3 regions of the Rahnella sp. RcJ3 genome follow, and region 2 is predicted to be linked to each of the others. Evidence: predicted binding sites of a transcription regulator. Region 2 holds the regulator's gene; each other region holds the start of a gene.

Region 1 (4,700 bases), on a different contig from region 2:
CCCGGCATCACAGCCAGCGCTTTGTTGTACTCATCCTGATTGGTGGTTTCGGTCAGGGTGCGGCTGCTCAGATAATCCCAGTATTTGCGGTCGGTGATGTTATAAACGCCACCGCTGAGTTTCACGTTCTTCGCGACTTTCCAGTAGGCCGTTGCATCCACCATACCGTAGCCCGGCACATTCATGTATTCGGTGGTGGAACCCGTGATTGGCGTCCCGGCATTGGTGTAGCTCTGGCGGCTGGTCGCTTCGGCTTTTTTACCTTTCACGAAGGTGGCGGTCAGGGCGGTGCCGTAGATGCCGGATGGCGCATCCCATGCCACGCCAGCCACAAACTTCATTGGCGGCACGCTGTCGAGGTCAACATATTTGTCGCCATCGTAGCTGGATTTCGATTCACCCTTGGCATAACCCAGTGCGAAGGTGGTGCTCAGGCCATCAACGCTGCTGAACCAGGTACCGTAGTTAATTTTGGTACTCAGGTCGCCACCGTAGATAAAGGCTTCATCGCGGTTTTCTGCCTGATAAATCGTATAAATATTGGATGGCACGTTGGTGAACATACCCGGGCTGCCCGCGCGGGTGTAACGGGTGTTAGCAATGAAGTTTTTGTAGGTGTTATAGAAGAGGGAAGTCTTGAAGGTCACGCCTTCCGTGGCTTCGCCTTTCATGCCCCATTCAAAGTTATTGCTGGTTTCGGTTTTCAGATTAGTGTTACCGATCAGCGCGTACTGACCACGGCCTGCGTAGTTAGAACCGAGGTTCCAGGATCCGTAAAGCTGGCTGGCATCCGGGAACTGGGCACCGCGCTGGTACTGCAGGTAAGTCATCAGCTTAGGGGTGATGTCATAGGTGAAGGCCAGTGATGGCAGGGCCTGTGTATCGGAGTTGGCTTTACCGTACAGGGTGGAAACCTGATCTTCAGAAACAATGCTGTTGGACAAGTCTGACAGGTTTTCTGCCTTGGTATTCTGATACGCGACACGCACCGCAGGCACGACAGAGAAGTTATGGCCGTCGAGGTCAAACTTGATGGTGTCTTGCAGGAAGCCGCCGAGGATATACGTCCGGCTGTTAGCTTCCGGCTGCATGATAGTCGTGAAAGCACTTTGATCCGGGCTTTCGCGGAACGGACGTTCAGTGTTGGACACGCGGCCGTTGATACCGGCACTCAGCTCATGGCGACCCAGCGTTTTTAGCCAGCTGGTCTCCGCGCCGTAGGTGTTCACGTCATAGTTTGAGTAGACGTTCATCATCTGCTTACTTTCGTTTGGCAGATAGGTGTTGTCGTGTGCCTGGGTGTACTGGTAATACACTTTCGAGACGATGGCATCCACGTAATCGTTGAATGGCGTCCATTCATCTTTCAGGCTCGCGCCCCAGCGGCGGGTGTTACTTTGCTGTTGTGCGGTACCCAGAATCGCGCTGCCAGCATTGTTCCAGGTATCGTAATGGGTGTGGTTCACTTTCTCGTAGTAATCGAGGGTGCCGGTGATTTTATGCGCATCATTCGGCTGCCAGATGACCGACGTCATAATGGCGTCAGAGTGCCAGTTGGCCGGATACGCATCGAGCGTATCGCTGTTGTTGCTGGTTTCCTGGCCGTCGCGGCGGCTGATGGCGATCAGGCCCCGCAGGGTTTCGTCACCGGCGGCAGCGGTGATGCCGTTGTGCCAGGAACGATCCGAAGAATCATAATCAGACTGGTAACCGAAATAGACTTCCTTGCCCGGACGCAGGTAATCGTCGGCAGATTTTGGCAGGAAGGAAACGGCACCACCGATGGAGGTGTTGGCGCGATCGGCTGATGTGGCGCCGGATTCAATATCCACCTGACCGTAAATATACGGGTCGATGTAATCGCGGCCAATACCAAAGGTGTTCAGGCCCGCACGGCTGACGTAGCTGCGCCCGGTAGCGTTTGGCTGCGGAATACCGTCGACGTCAATACCGACGCGGTTGCTTTCCAGGCCACGGATGTTATAGCCGGTATAACCGCTGCGGTCGAAGCCGCTTTTGCCATTGCCGGAGCCGCCACTCGCGCCGGTCGCGGTGATCAGCGGCTCATAACGCATGATAGTGCCGAAATCATTACCGCCTTTTCGCTGCATTTCTGCCGCCGTGATGGTGGTTTTCGAGCCTGGTTTTTTATCCGGCATCGTTTCGGTGACAGTCATGACTTCTTCATTGTTCTGCGCCAGATCCTGCGCGGTACGCACCGCCGGTTTTTTTTTGATGGCTTCAGAAGATTGCGTATTGCTTGCTGTGAGATCGGTATTGTCTTTAACGGCTTCCGCTGCATTTACGTTAAAGGTGGTGGTGAGAATCGTCCCCATGAAAATGACGTTTTTCACCAAACCCTGCTGTGTAAAGGATTTGAACATTTGTTATAAGTCCTGGACTAATTTTTTTAAGTTCTGCTCGCATTTACTGCCTTTCGACAAATCAGACGCGCTGGTCATCTGCATGCAATTCTTCCGTGAAAAGGCCATTGTCCTTATAAAATATGGGTTTATTTAACATCCGCACCCATTTCGGCTTTGTGAGAATGATAATGATACTGATAATTGTTATCAACAAAATGATAAAAAAAATGTAGTTCTTAACGAAATCTTTGCAATTCGTCTTTCGAAACGGGCCAGGGGGGCGCGGCTTTACAAGCCGGAAAGGCATGGTTAGAGTGGGTATAAATAGAAACTGTACCGTACAGTTAAGGAGTGAAAATGAAAGTACGTACCGAGGCCAGAAGGGATGCGATTGTGGATGCCGCGGCGGAATTATTTCAGGAGTGCGGCTACGAGCGTGCTTCGATGAATGAGCTTGCCCGGCGGCTTGGCGGATCAAAAGCCACACTTTACAATTACTTTCCCTCCAAAGAATCGCTGCTGGTGGCGGTGGTTAAAGCCTACGCCACCGGGCATCTTTCCGATGCCGTTGACGGGCTTTCCGCCCCCTTGCCTGATCTGCCGCTGGAAACGGTGCTGACCCGTTTTGGTGAAAGAATGTTGCTGGTGCTGACCAACGACGGTACCGCGCTGGCGGTATACCGGATGGTGATTGCCGAAGCCGGGCGTTCTGACATCGGTATGTTGTTTCACGATGCCGGTCCGGGTGAAGCCATCGAATCACTGGCGGCATTTTTAGCGCTGGCGATGCAAAAAGGGCAACTCGGCAATGCTGATGCCGATTTGCGCGCGCGCCAGTTTCTGGCGCTGGTGACGGCGCAAACCAATATGCGTTTGTACCAGAGCGACCCTGCGCCACTGGACGTCATCGAGATCAAGCAACTGGTGAAAAACGCCGTCGAGATGTTCCTGTACGGCGCCGTGCGCTAGCCATTCTTCCTCCTGCCACTGCAATCCGAAGCCATCCACCGTGATGGCTTTTTTGTTTTTCCTTACACTTTCCGGGATTGCGGAAAACATGACTAAGATATATCTTTTGGTAGACCTTATCGCAAAAGAGAGAACGTGATGGCACAACATCGCACTGAAACCCCTGCCGCAAATCTGCCGGTTCGTGTCAAAAATGAACTGGTTTTCCGTCATATCACGGTAAAAAGCAGTGAAACGATTTCCGGCTGTTTTAAACGCATTGTATTAAACGGCGACGAGCTGAGCGGGTTTACGTCACGCGGCTTCGATGACCACATCAAACTGTTTTTCCCGGCGAATCCGGGGGATGCCATTACACCACCCGCTGCAACCGAAGAAGGGATCGTGTGGGGCGAAGGGCCGCGTCCGCTGAACCGCGAATACACGCCGCTGCATTACGATGCACAGACCAACGAACTGACGCTGGATTTCTATATTCACGACGGGGGTGTCGCCAGCGAATGGGCGGCTGATGCGAAGCCGGGCGATAAACTGATCATCGGCGGGCCACGTGGTTCACTGATCATCCCGACCACCTATAAATGGCAGTTGTATGTCTGCGATGAAACCGGTCTTCCGGCGGTGAAACGCCGTCTGCGTGAGCTGAAACAGGCGGCGTCCGACGCCAAAATCACCGTGCTGGTGAAAGTGAAAGACGTGAGTTGCGTCAGCTATTTAGATGATGAACAAGACTTCAACATTGAATGGATTGTCAGCGATGAGCACAACGGTTATCAGGAAGATGACGCGGAGGTTAAAAAACTGAAAAGCCTGCCGCTGCCGGAAAGTGATTACTACATCTGGGTCACCGGTGAAGGGAAATTCGCCAAAGGGCTGAATGATTATTTCGTGGAAACCCGTGGATTGGATGCGAACCTGGTGCGTTGTGTGGCCTATTGGCATAATAAATAACGATGATGAATCATAAACACCGCCGCGAAAGAATGTTCGAAACGGGGGATATCCGCCTGCTGATGCTGCATTTTTTGCAGCGGCGTCCCGCCCACGGTTATGAGCTGATCAAGGCCATCGAAGAATTATCCAAAGGTGAATACACGCCGAGCGCCAGTATCATTTATCCGAACCTGACCTTTTTAGAAGAACAGGGGTTGATTTCGGCCAGCCAGGAAGAGGGCGGTAAGAAGCAATATGCGATTACACCGGAAGGTTCGCAATCGCTGGCTGAACAGGGAGAACTGCTCGGCTCAGTGACGGAGAAACTGCATTCGCTGGCGATTTTATCCAACAATCGCAGCATTCCTGAAATGCAGCGCGCGATAAACAATATCCGCATGGCGCTTAACCTGCGGCTGGCGAAAGGCCCCA
Region 2 (4,700 bases):
AATTAATGATTAATTACTCATTGATAATTCGCGTCGCGAAAAATACTCTTGATGTTGATTTAACCGGTTACGCCTCTGGCGACCGCTTTTTATACCCGTTTGGGTTTTGCTCGTTTTTTTAGTCAACATGAGGAATCTCTATGCACAAGCACCGTAACAGGGGCAGGGGATCGGCTTACCTGAAACCTGCCATGTATTCTCTCGCCGGCACCTTACTGGGTGGCGGAATGATGTTTTCACAAGAGACCAAAGCAGCCGGTTTTATTGATGATTCCACACTGACCGGCGGTGTGTACTACTGGCAGCGTGAACGTGACCGCAAGGACATGGATCCGGCGAGTGACCACTACAAAGACTATACAACCAACCTTTCGCATTCTACCGCTAACCTGAACCTCGATTTTTCTTCCGGCTATGCCTGGGACATGTTTGGTATTGATATCGCAGCCTTTACGGCGATTGAAATGGCCGAGAGCAGCGAGAGCGGCCATCCCAACGAAATCGCCTTTTCTAACAGCAACCGCGCCTACGACGAAGATTACTCCGGGGATAAAAGTGGGGTCAGTCTTTATAAGGCAGCCGGTAAATTCAAATATGGCGGATTCTGGGGGCACGCAGGGTATATTCAGCCTACCGGACAGACGCTGATCGCACCGCACTGGAGCTTTATGCCGGGTACGTATCGCGGTGCGGAAGCCGGTTATAAACACGATTTCGGTGACCCGGGTGAACTGAGTTTCTCCTATATGTGGGCTGATGAATATAAATCGCCGTGGCATCTGGAAATGGATGATTTCCGCCAGAATGACAAGAAAACCGGCGTTTCTTATATTCATTCGCTCGGTGCGAAATATGATTTTAAAAATGACTTCGTACTGGAAGGCGCATTTGGCCAGGCTGAAAGTTATGTCGATCAGTACTTTGCTAAGGCCTCGTACAAAATGGATCTGCTGGGCAATCCGCTGACCACCAGCTATCAGTTCTATGGTGCAGAAGACCGCATCAGTGACAAGAATGATCCGAACAGTCTGTATGACGGTCTGGCATGGTTGCAGGCACTGACCTTTGGCTATACCACCGGGCAGTTTAACTGGCGTCTGGAAGGGACGATGGTGAAAGCGGAAGGGAATCAGGGCTACTTCCTGCAGCGCATGACCCCGACTTATTCTTCCTCAAACGGCCGTCTTGATGTGTGGTGGGACAACCGCTCGGACTTCAACGCCAACGGTGAAAAAGCAGTATATGCAGGCGTATTGTATGATCTGGCGAAATGGGATTTACCGGGCTTCGCGGTCGGTGGTTCGTACGTCTATGCCTGGGATGCCAAACCGAGCACCAACGCCGCTTATGACCAGAGCCAGCGTCTGAAAGAAAGCGCATGGAGCCTGGATGCGCTGTACACCATTCAGGAAGGGCGCGCCAAAGGGACGTTGTTCAAACTGCATTACACCCAGTACGACAACCATTCGGACATACCGAGCTGGGGCGGCGGTTACGGCAACATTTTCCAGGATGAAAAAGACGTGAAATTCATCGTTATCGCTCCATTTACTATTTTCTGAGGTCGCTATGTCGATGAATAAATTACTGATGATCATGGTTTCGGCTGTTTTGCTGGCCGGTTGTGCACCCACCGCCGATCAGGCACAAATATCCCAAACGCGGGAAGATTACCGTGCCTGTATCAATACGTCAGAAGGCAATCCGGACAAACTGGCATCCTGCGAGGTGTTACTGAATAAACTGAAACAGGAAAAAGCCCACCAGCAATTTGCAGAACAGGAGACGGTGCGCGTGGTGGATTATCAGCGATGTCTGACGGCGCGTAAAACTGGCGACGGTCAGGCATATGCTGCTGATTGCGGGAAAATCTGGCAGGAAATAAAAACGAACAATTCACCTAAGCCGTGAATCTCAGCAGCGAAACATACCCCGGCTTGCCGGGGTTTTTTATGCCTGCTATCCGGGCTCAATCTGCGTCGATATCAGACATAAAAAAACCGCTTTTCAGCGGTTAATTTAGTCAAAGCCTGTGCAGATTACTGCGCAGGTTTATCGTTGTGCAAAGAGTCATCTTCGCGGCAATCGCCTGCTTCACAGTGGCCGTACAGATACAGGCTGTGGTTGGTGAGCTTGATACCGTGTTTCTTAGCAATCTCACGCTGACGACCTTCAATATATTCGTCACGGAATTCGATCACACGACCGCAATCCAGACAGATCAGGTGGTCGTGGTGATGTTGCTGGGTCAGTTCGAATACGGACTTGCCGCCTTCGAAGTTATGACGGGTGACAATACCGGCGTCGTCAAACTGGTTCAGAACGCGGTAAACCGTCGCCAGGCCAATTTCTTCACCCATATCAATCAGTTGCTTGTAAAGATCTTCCGCACTAACGTGATGACCTTCCGGCGCTTGCAGCACTTCCAGGATTTTGAGGCGCGGAAGCGTGACTTTTAAGCCGGCTTTCTTCAGTGCGGTGTTGTTGTCAGTCATGCGGATTCAGTCCTGTTACTATGTGCTAATCAAGTTGAGGCATGCAGCCTGTGGCATCGGCGGCACAAAATTATTCGTTTAGTCTCTTCGTTTAACGCAATGTGCCAATTCTCGTCAACGACAGCCTGTTAATAAAGATCACAAATTGCCGGTCACATTTGGAATGCAACGACTTGATCAATAGAAAAAACAGAGGAACTCAGTGTACCTTGATACGACCGAAAGTTACAATTTTGTAGCAGTTAAATTGTTAATTTCAGTAATAGTTTGGCCCTTCAATTGTAGAATAAATCCTCAGGGCCAACAGGGTTTTTAGCCAATAATTTCAGAAAGGCTAAGTTCTTCTGTGATCTGTTTCACCCAGGCATCAACACGTTCGCTGGTCAGTTCGGGCTGACGATCTTCGTCAATTGCCAGTCCTATGAAGTGCTTATCATCCGCCAGGCCTTTAGATGCTTCAAAGTGGTAACCTTCGGTAGGCCAATGTCCGACAATCACTGCGCCGCGTGGCTCAATGATATCGCGCACGGTGCCCAGCGCATCGCAGAAATATTCGGCGTAGTCTTCCTGGTCACCGCAACCAAACAGTGCCACCAGCTTACCTTCGAAATCTATCTCTTCCAGCGTTGGGAAAAAGTCGTCCCAGTCACACTGCGCTTCACCGTAATACCAGGTTGGAATGCCGATAAGCAAAATATCGAATTTTTCCAGATCCTCTTTGCTGCTCTTCGCAATGTCATGCACCTCTGCAACATCTTTACCCAATTGCTTCTGGATCATTTTTGCGATGTTTTCGGTGTTACCTGTATCGGATCCAAAGAAGATACCTACAACGGCCATAAGATTACCTAACCTCTTGTTCTCAATGAAGTGCTCTGCAACGCAGGCAATAATAATGCAGATGATAGCAAACTCGTGCGGCGGAGAATATGCTTCTGCTCGCCTTCTTAACTGGGAAATAAGTTTATCGGGCAATATTTTTATGTGTTATCGCCTTTGTGTGCTTTCACCTGCGGCGAATTAACCTCAGGCTTAATAAGGTCAAAAGCAAGTTTGAGAAATAAGTCGTCACAATACTAAATTTCGAGAACATTCCGCCGATAGATGATTCGGGAGCAATCTCAACATAATAAAGAAATCGATGCCCGGAGAGGTGTTCAAACATGTCCTGGGGCACTTGCCTGCTGGTTACCTGTCTTGATTCTCCGCATCCCCGTCAATCCTCAGGCCAGAAACAGACATGTTTCGAGAGAGGCATATCGTGCAGTTTTTAAAAAATATCACCATCAGGGCCGCTTTATTAACCATTCTTGGCATCTTTTGCGTCATGTGGGCAGGTGTTTCCCTTTACACCGTCACCTCACTGGACACACTGACCCAAAATACCAAAAATAGTACCGAGCTGGTCAACAATATGGCGCTGATCAATAAAGGAAATGATCAGTATTTTCGTACCGTGACGCGCCTGAGCCGCGCCGTGGCACAGCTTCAGGCCGATCCGTCAAAAGGTCCGGAAATTTTTGATACCGCCAAACAATCACTCAGCGGGCTGACGCAGGCTCTGGCCAGTTTTAAAGCGGCACCGCATCCGGGGCTGGAAGATTCCTCCGTGCAGGAATTAATCACCAGTTGGGAAAATCTGATCACGCAGGGCGTCACGCCATTGTTCGACGCAGCCCGCAGCAAAAATACGGAGTCCTATAACCAGCTAGCCAATTCCACCGTGCCTGCACTGAGCCGCAGCTTTGGCTCATCAATGGAAAAAGTCAGCGGTCAGATCGCTGTCGATTTTGATGCGGCACAACGGCAATCCACCCATCTGACGTCATTTAGCAAAGTGATTCTGCTGACGGCATTTGGTATCGGGCTGGTGATTTTATTGCTGACTGACCGTTATCTGGTGATGGCGCTGGTGAAGCCGCTGGATAAAATCCGCGGTCACTTCGCGGTGATCGCCAGCGGCGATCTGACGTTTTATCTGGAAGAATTCGGTAAAAACTGCGCCGGTAAGCTGATTCCGTTGCTGAACGAGATGCAGTTGAGCCTGGTCAATACCGTTCAGACCATCCGCAACTGCACCAATCACATCTATCAGGGCGCGTCAGAAATTTCAGCCGGGAACAACGATTTGTCTTCCCGTACGGAAGAACAGGCGTCGGCGCTGGAAGAAACCGCTGCCAGCATGGAAGAACTGACGGCTACCGT
Region 3 (4,700 bases), on a different contig from region 2:
CGTGATGGGCGTTATCGGCGTTCTGTTTCACCGTCGCGCTCAGTTCTTCCATGCTGGCGGCGGTTTCTTCAACCGCTGCGGCCTGCTGTTCGGTGCGTGAGGAAAGATCGGTATTCCCGGCGGCGATTTCAGCCGCCGCGTGAGAAACCTGTGAAACGCCGGAGCGGATTTCATAAATCATCGTACTGAGATTCTGGCTCATCGCGGACACCGCGTTCATCAGCATACCCAGCTCATCGCGACGTGTGGTTGGATGCGCGACAGTCAGATCGCCCCGCGCAATCGCCTCCGCCGTTTTCAGCGTATCGCGCAGCGGCTGGGCAATCTGGCGGGTGATTCGCCATGCAATGATAATCCCCACCAGCATTACGATCAGCGTAATCACCATCATGATCATCTGCGCATTAGTGATGTCTTTATGCGTGTTATCCAGTTCATTTTTGAATATTTTTGCGACCAGTGTGTTCATCTCAGCGGCTTTTACTGTCAGCAGCTGCGAGTTCTTTTGTTCATCTTCGTAAGCCGGCATGTAGGCCATAACGTGATCTTTATAGGTCGCCAGCGCACTCATCAGCGGGGCGAGTGTGGCCTGCTGATCCGGCAACAGTAATGCGTTCAGCTTTTTAGCATTGGCCTGCGTATCATCAATTGACTTTAACAGCCTGGCTTCCGATTCCTTGTTGATGTTGAGCAACAGGCCGCGCACGTCATAACGCACGTTGATCAGTTTTTGAATGACTTCGGCCAGTGAAAGACGAATGGAAGGATCGGCATCTTCCACACGCAGCTGATCTTGTAAACGTTTCACAACGGCTTCGGTTTCGGAAAGATTCCAGCTGGCGCGTACCGCATCTTTGCGGTCGACGGCTTCTTTAAACGCGGCTTGTGCCTGCTGATATTCATGAATTTTTACCGGCACCTGCTCCAGTTCTGCCTGGCCAGCGGCATCCCATTTCAGCTTGTCTTTCGACTGCTCAATCAGTTGCGACAGCGCGTCAATGTTGTCCTGATTTTTTTTGAGATACGCCGGATTGTAATTGAGCTGATAAAGCGTACGGCTGAGGCGGGCATCATTGAGTAATGCGTTCATCTGATTACTGAAATCGACTTTTTCCGCACGCTGACTGATGTCGTTAAATTTAATCATTCCCGCAGTGGTAATGACGGCCGCGATCAAAAGCACCAGCCCGAAACCCAGACCCAGTTTGGTGCCGACCTTGAGATTGTTCATCCACTGCGAAAGACCCGATCCGTTACTCATAATCATTCTCCGTCAAACATCCCTTTTAAATAGACATGCGTTTTTGTGACGCCTTTGTGAACAATCTATCGGTAGGTTGTTTAATAAACTTTATAGGATCTGTGGCGTATTTTTGATTAATGCGAGCGGGGTCTAATAATGGTGGGAAACGGAAGAATAATTCGCTGTAAAACAGTGATCATGCATACAAATTCAGGACATAAAAAAGGCGGGTCACTGACCCGCCATTGGCGAAAACATCATCATGCCCGCAAAGGGCGGCAGGGCGAAATTACTTCGCTTCAGCCAGACGTTTTGCTGCTTCGTCCCAGTTTACAACAGCCCAGAAGGCTTTGATGTAGTCAGGGCGTTTGTTCTGATATTTCAGGTAGTAAGCGTGTTCCCACACGTCCAGGCCCAGCAGCGGGTAACCGGAAGCGCCGGAAATGGCTTCGCCCATCAGCGGGCTGTCCTGGTTAGCAGTAGAAACAACCGCCAGTTTGCCGTCTTTCAGCACCAGCCATGCCCAGCCTGAACCGAAACGAGTGGTCGCTGCTTTCTCAAAAGTTTCTTTGAAAGCGTCAACGCTGCCGAAATCGCGTTCGATCGCAGATTTCAGTTCGCCCTGCAGGGTGGTGCCAGTTTTCAGGCCTTTCCAGAACAGGCTGTGGTTAGCGTGGCCGCCTGCGTTGTTACGCAGTGCAACTTTCTTGTCTGCAGGAACCTGATCCAGTTTGGTGATCAGTTCTTCAACCGGCAGTGCAGCCAGTTCCGGCAAGCTTTCCAGCGCAGCGTTAGCGTTGTTCACGTAAGCCTGGTGATGTTTAGTGTGATGGATTTCCATCGTTTCTTTGTCGAAATGCGGTTCGAGTGCGTCGTATGCGTAAGGCAGTGATGGCAGTGAATAACTCATGTTCATCGTCTCCATAGTGTAGGGCGGCACCGTCATTGTGAGCACCGCGTAATCAGTCGGATCATTATAGTTAATTAAATGATATTGAAAATGATTATCTATGCTCCATGCTTTGTGCGGGTACTCGTAAGCGCCTGTTATACGGGGCTTAGAACCAGATAACCGCAAACAATCCTAAATTGTCTAAAGGCACGCGGTGCTTAGAGAGAGTTAACGTAACCGCTGCGGATGCGTATACACCGTTGCCCGTCCCGGTTTACTGAAACCGACCAGCGTCAGATTGCATTTTTCGGCAACGTCGACTGCGAGCGTGGTGGCGGCGGAGACGGCAAACAGGATTTCGATGCCGCACATCGCGGCTTTCTGCACCATTTCATAGCTGGCGCGGCTTGATACCAGCGCGGCGCCGGATATCCAGTCGTTTTGTCTGGCACGCATACCGAGCATTTTATCGAGCGCCACATGACGGCCCACATCTTCGCAGCCACCCAGTAATTCACCTTCCGGCGTGATCCACGCGGCGGCGTGGGTACAGCCGGTGAGCTGGCCGATTTCCTGCACGGATTTCAGCTGGTGCAGCGCGTTGTCCAGATTTGCCAGATCAAAGGTTTGACTGAACGGCAGCGGCGCGAGCGGGCGGAATAAATCGCCTAACTGTTCGATGCCGCAGACGCCGCACCCGGTACGGCCCGCCATGGCGCGGCGGCGTTCTTTCAGCCCGGCGAAACGGCGGCTCGATAATTCGATGTTAACCTCAATCCCGTTACAGTTTGGTGTCACCTCCATCCCGTAAATATCACTGACCGATTCAATAATCCCTTCTGACAGCGAAAAGCCCAGCGCAAAGGCCTGCAGATCTTTCGGTGAAGCCATCATGACCACATGCGAAATGCCGTTATAAACCAGCGCAACGGGCACTTCCTGAGCAATCCAGTCATCTTCCGGCTCATTGAGATGTGCGCGCTGCATCACCGTTTTTTGGCTGGCTCCGATGATCTGAGTCACTTTTTTGTCATCTTTTTCGCCCAGTTCGTTTACTTGATGGACATCCATTAGCAATAACCTTATAAACATTCCGGCTACATAAGCCGTACAAAAACTATGGGTACTTGGCTTTAATTTTAACGCTTCCGCATCAGCTGCGGAAAGCGCCAATTTGAAAAGCAATGTGTTAACAGATGATGGGAAGGAGTCTTTCATGCAAGTCAGCAGAAGACAATTATTCAAAATATGTGCGGGTGGTATGGCCGGCACCACGGCGGCATTATTAGGATTTACTCCTACCATGGCGCTGGCGGAAACCCGCCAATACAAACTGCTTCGCTCCCGTGAAACCCGCAACAACTGCACTTACTGTTCCGTAGGTTGCGGAATACTGATTTACAGCCAGGGCGATGGCGCGAAAAACGTCACTGAAAATATCTTCCACGTAGAGGGTGACGCCGATCATCCGGTCAGTCGTGGCTCGTTGTGCCCGAAAGGCGCAGGCGTGCTGGATTACATCCACAGCGAAGGCCGTCTCAGATATCCGGAATACCGCGCTCCCGGTTCCGATAAATGGCAGCGCATCACGTGGGACGAGGCGATTTCCCGTATCGCCCGCCTGATGAAAGATGACCGCGACGCCAATTTCGTCGAGAAAAATGAAAACAACGTGACGGTCAACCGCTGGCTGACCACCGGCATGCTGTGTTCTTCTGCGGCCAGTAATGAAACCGGTCTGCTGGATCAGAAATTCACCCGCGCACTGGGTATGGTGGCGATCGACTGTCAGGCCCGTCTGTGTCATGGCCCGACCGTGGCGGCATTAGCGCCAACCTTTGGTCGCGGTGCGATGACGAACAACTGGGTCGACATCAAAAACGCCAATGTGATTTTAATTATGGGCGGAAATGCGGCAGAAGCGCATCCGGTCGGATTCAAATGGGTGATTGAGGCCAAAACCAAAAATAACGCTAAAGTCATCGTCGTCGATCCGCGTTTTAACCGCAGTGCTGCGGTGGCCGATATCTACGCGCCGATTCGCGCTGGTTCTGACACGGCCTTCCTGCTCGGCATGATCAACTATCTGATCACCCACAATAAAATTCAGACCGAATACGTCCTGGAATACACCAATGCCAGCCTGCTGGTACGTGAAGATTATGAATTCAACGACGGTCTTTTCAGCGGTTTTAACGCGGCGAAAAAATCCTATAACAAAGAAAGCTGGCACTATCAGCTGGATGAAAAAGGCTTCGCGAAACAGGATAAAACGTTGCAGGACCCGCGCTGTGTCTGGAACTTGCTGAAAGAGCATGTTTCCCGTTACACGCCGGAACTGGTGGAACGTCTGTGCGGTACCTCGAAAGAAGATTTCCTGCTGATCAGCTCCATTCTGGCGGAAACCTGCGCGCGCGATAAAACCTCGACCATTTTGTATGCGCTGGGCTGGACGCACCATACCGGCGGCGCACAAACCATCCGCTGTGCGGCGATGATCCAGTTGCTGCTTGGCAACATTGGTATGCCGGGCGGCGGCGTGAATGCCCTGCGTGGTCACTCCAA

What was found. The regulator Fur, encoded in region 2, represses iron uptake genes when iron is present. The targets are predictions, from matches to a motif close to ATAATAATGAGAACNACTATCAA.
Region 1: the regulator Fur is predicted to act here: its motif matches at 2,555-2,577, upstream of DXU84_RS06970 (TonB-dependent receptor domain-containing protein).
Region 3: the regulator Fur is predicted to act here: its motif matches at 2,232-2,254, upstream of sodA (superoxide dismutase [Mn]).

Annotation. Positions count from the first base shown of each region.
Region 1 is NZ_QSNX01000004.1:113,553-118,252, forward strand. It holds gene DXU84_RS06970 (TonB-dependent receptor domain-containing protein) at 1-2,336, opposite strand, end outside; gene DXU84_RS06975 (TetR/AcrR family transcriptional regulator) at 2,724-3,335, shown strand; gene DXU84_RS06980 (siderophore-interacting protein) at 3,474-4,286, shown strand; gene DXU84_RS06985 (PadR family transcriptional regulator) at 4,289-4,700, shown strand, end outside.
Region 2 is NZ_QSNX01000001.1:292,917-297,616, forward strand. It holds gene DXU84_RS01360 (OprD family outer membrane porin) at 192-1,562, shown strand; gene chiQ (ChiQ/YbfN family lipoprotein) at 1,576-1,911, shown strand; gene fur (ferric iron uptake transcriptional regulator) at 2,040-2,495, opposite strand; gene fldA (flavodoxin FldA) at 2,808-3,335, opposite strand; gene DXU84_RS01380 (methyl-accepting chemotaxis protein) at 3,757-4,700, shown strand, end outside.
Region 3 is NZ_QSNX01000011.1:109,314-114,013, reverse strand. It holds gene DXU84_RS15765 (methyl-accepting chemotaxis protein) at 1-1,261, opposite strand, end outside; gene sodA (superoxide dismutase [Mn]) at 1,533-2,153, opposite strand; gene fdhD (formate dehydrogenase accessory sulfurtransferase FdhD) at 2,364-3,206, opposite strand; gene fdnG (formate dehydrogenase-N subunit alpha) at 3,352-4,700, shown strand, end outside.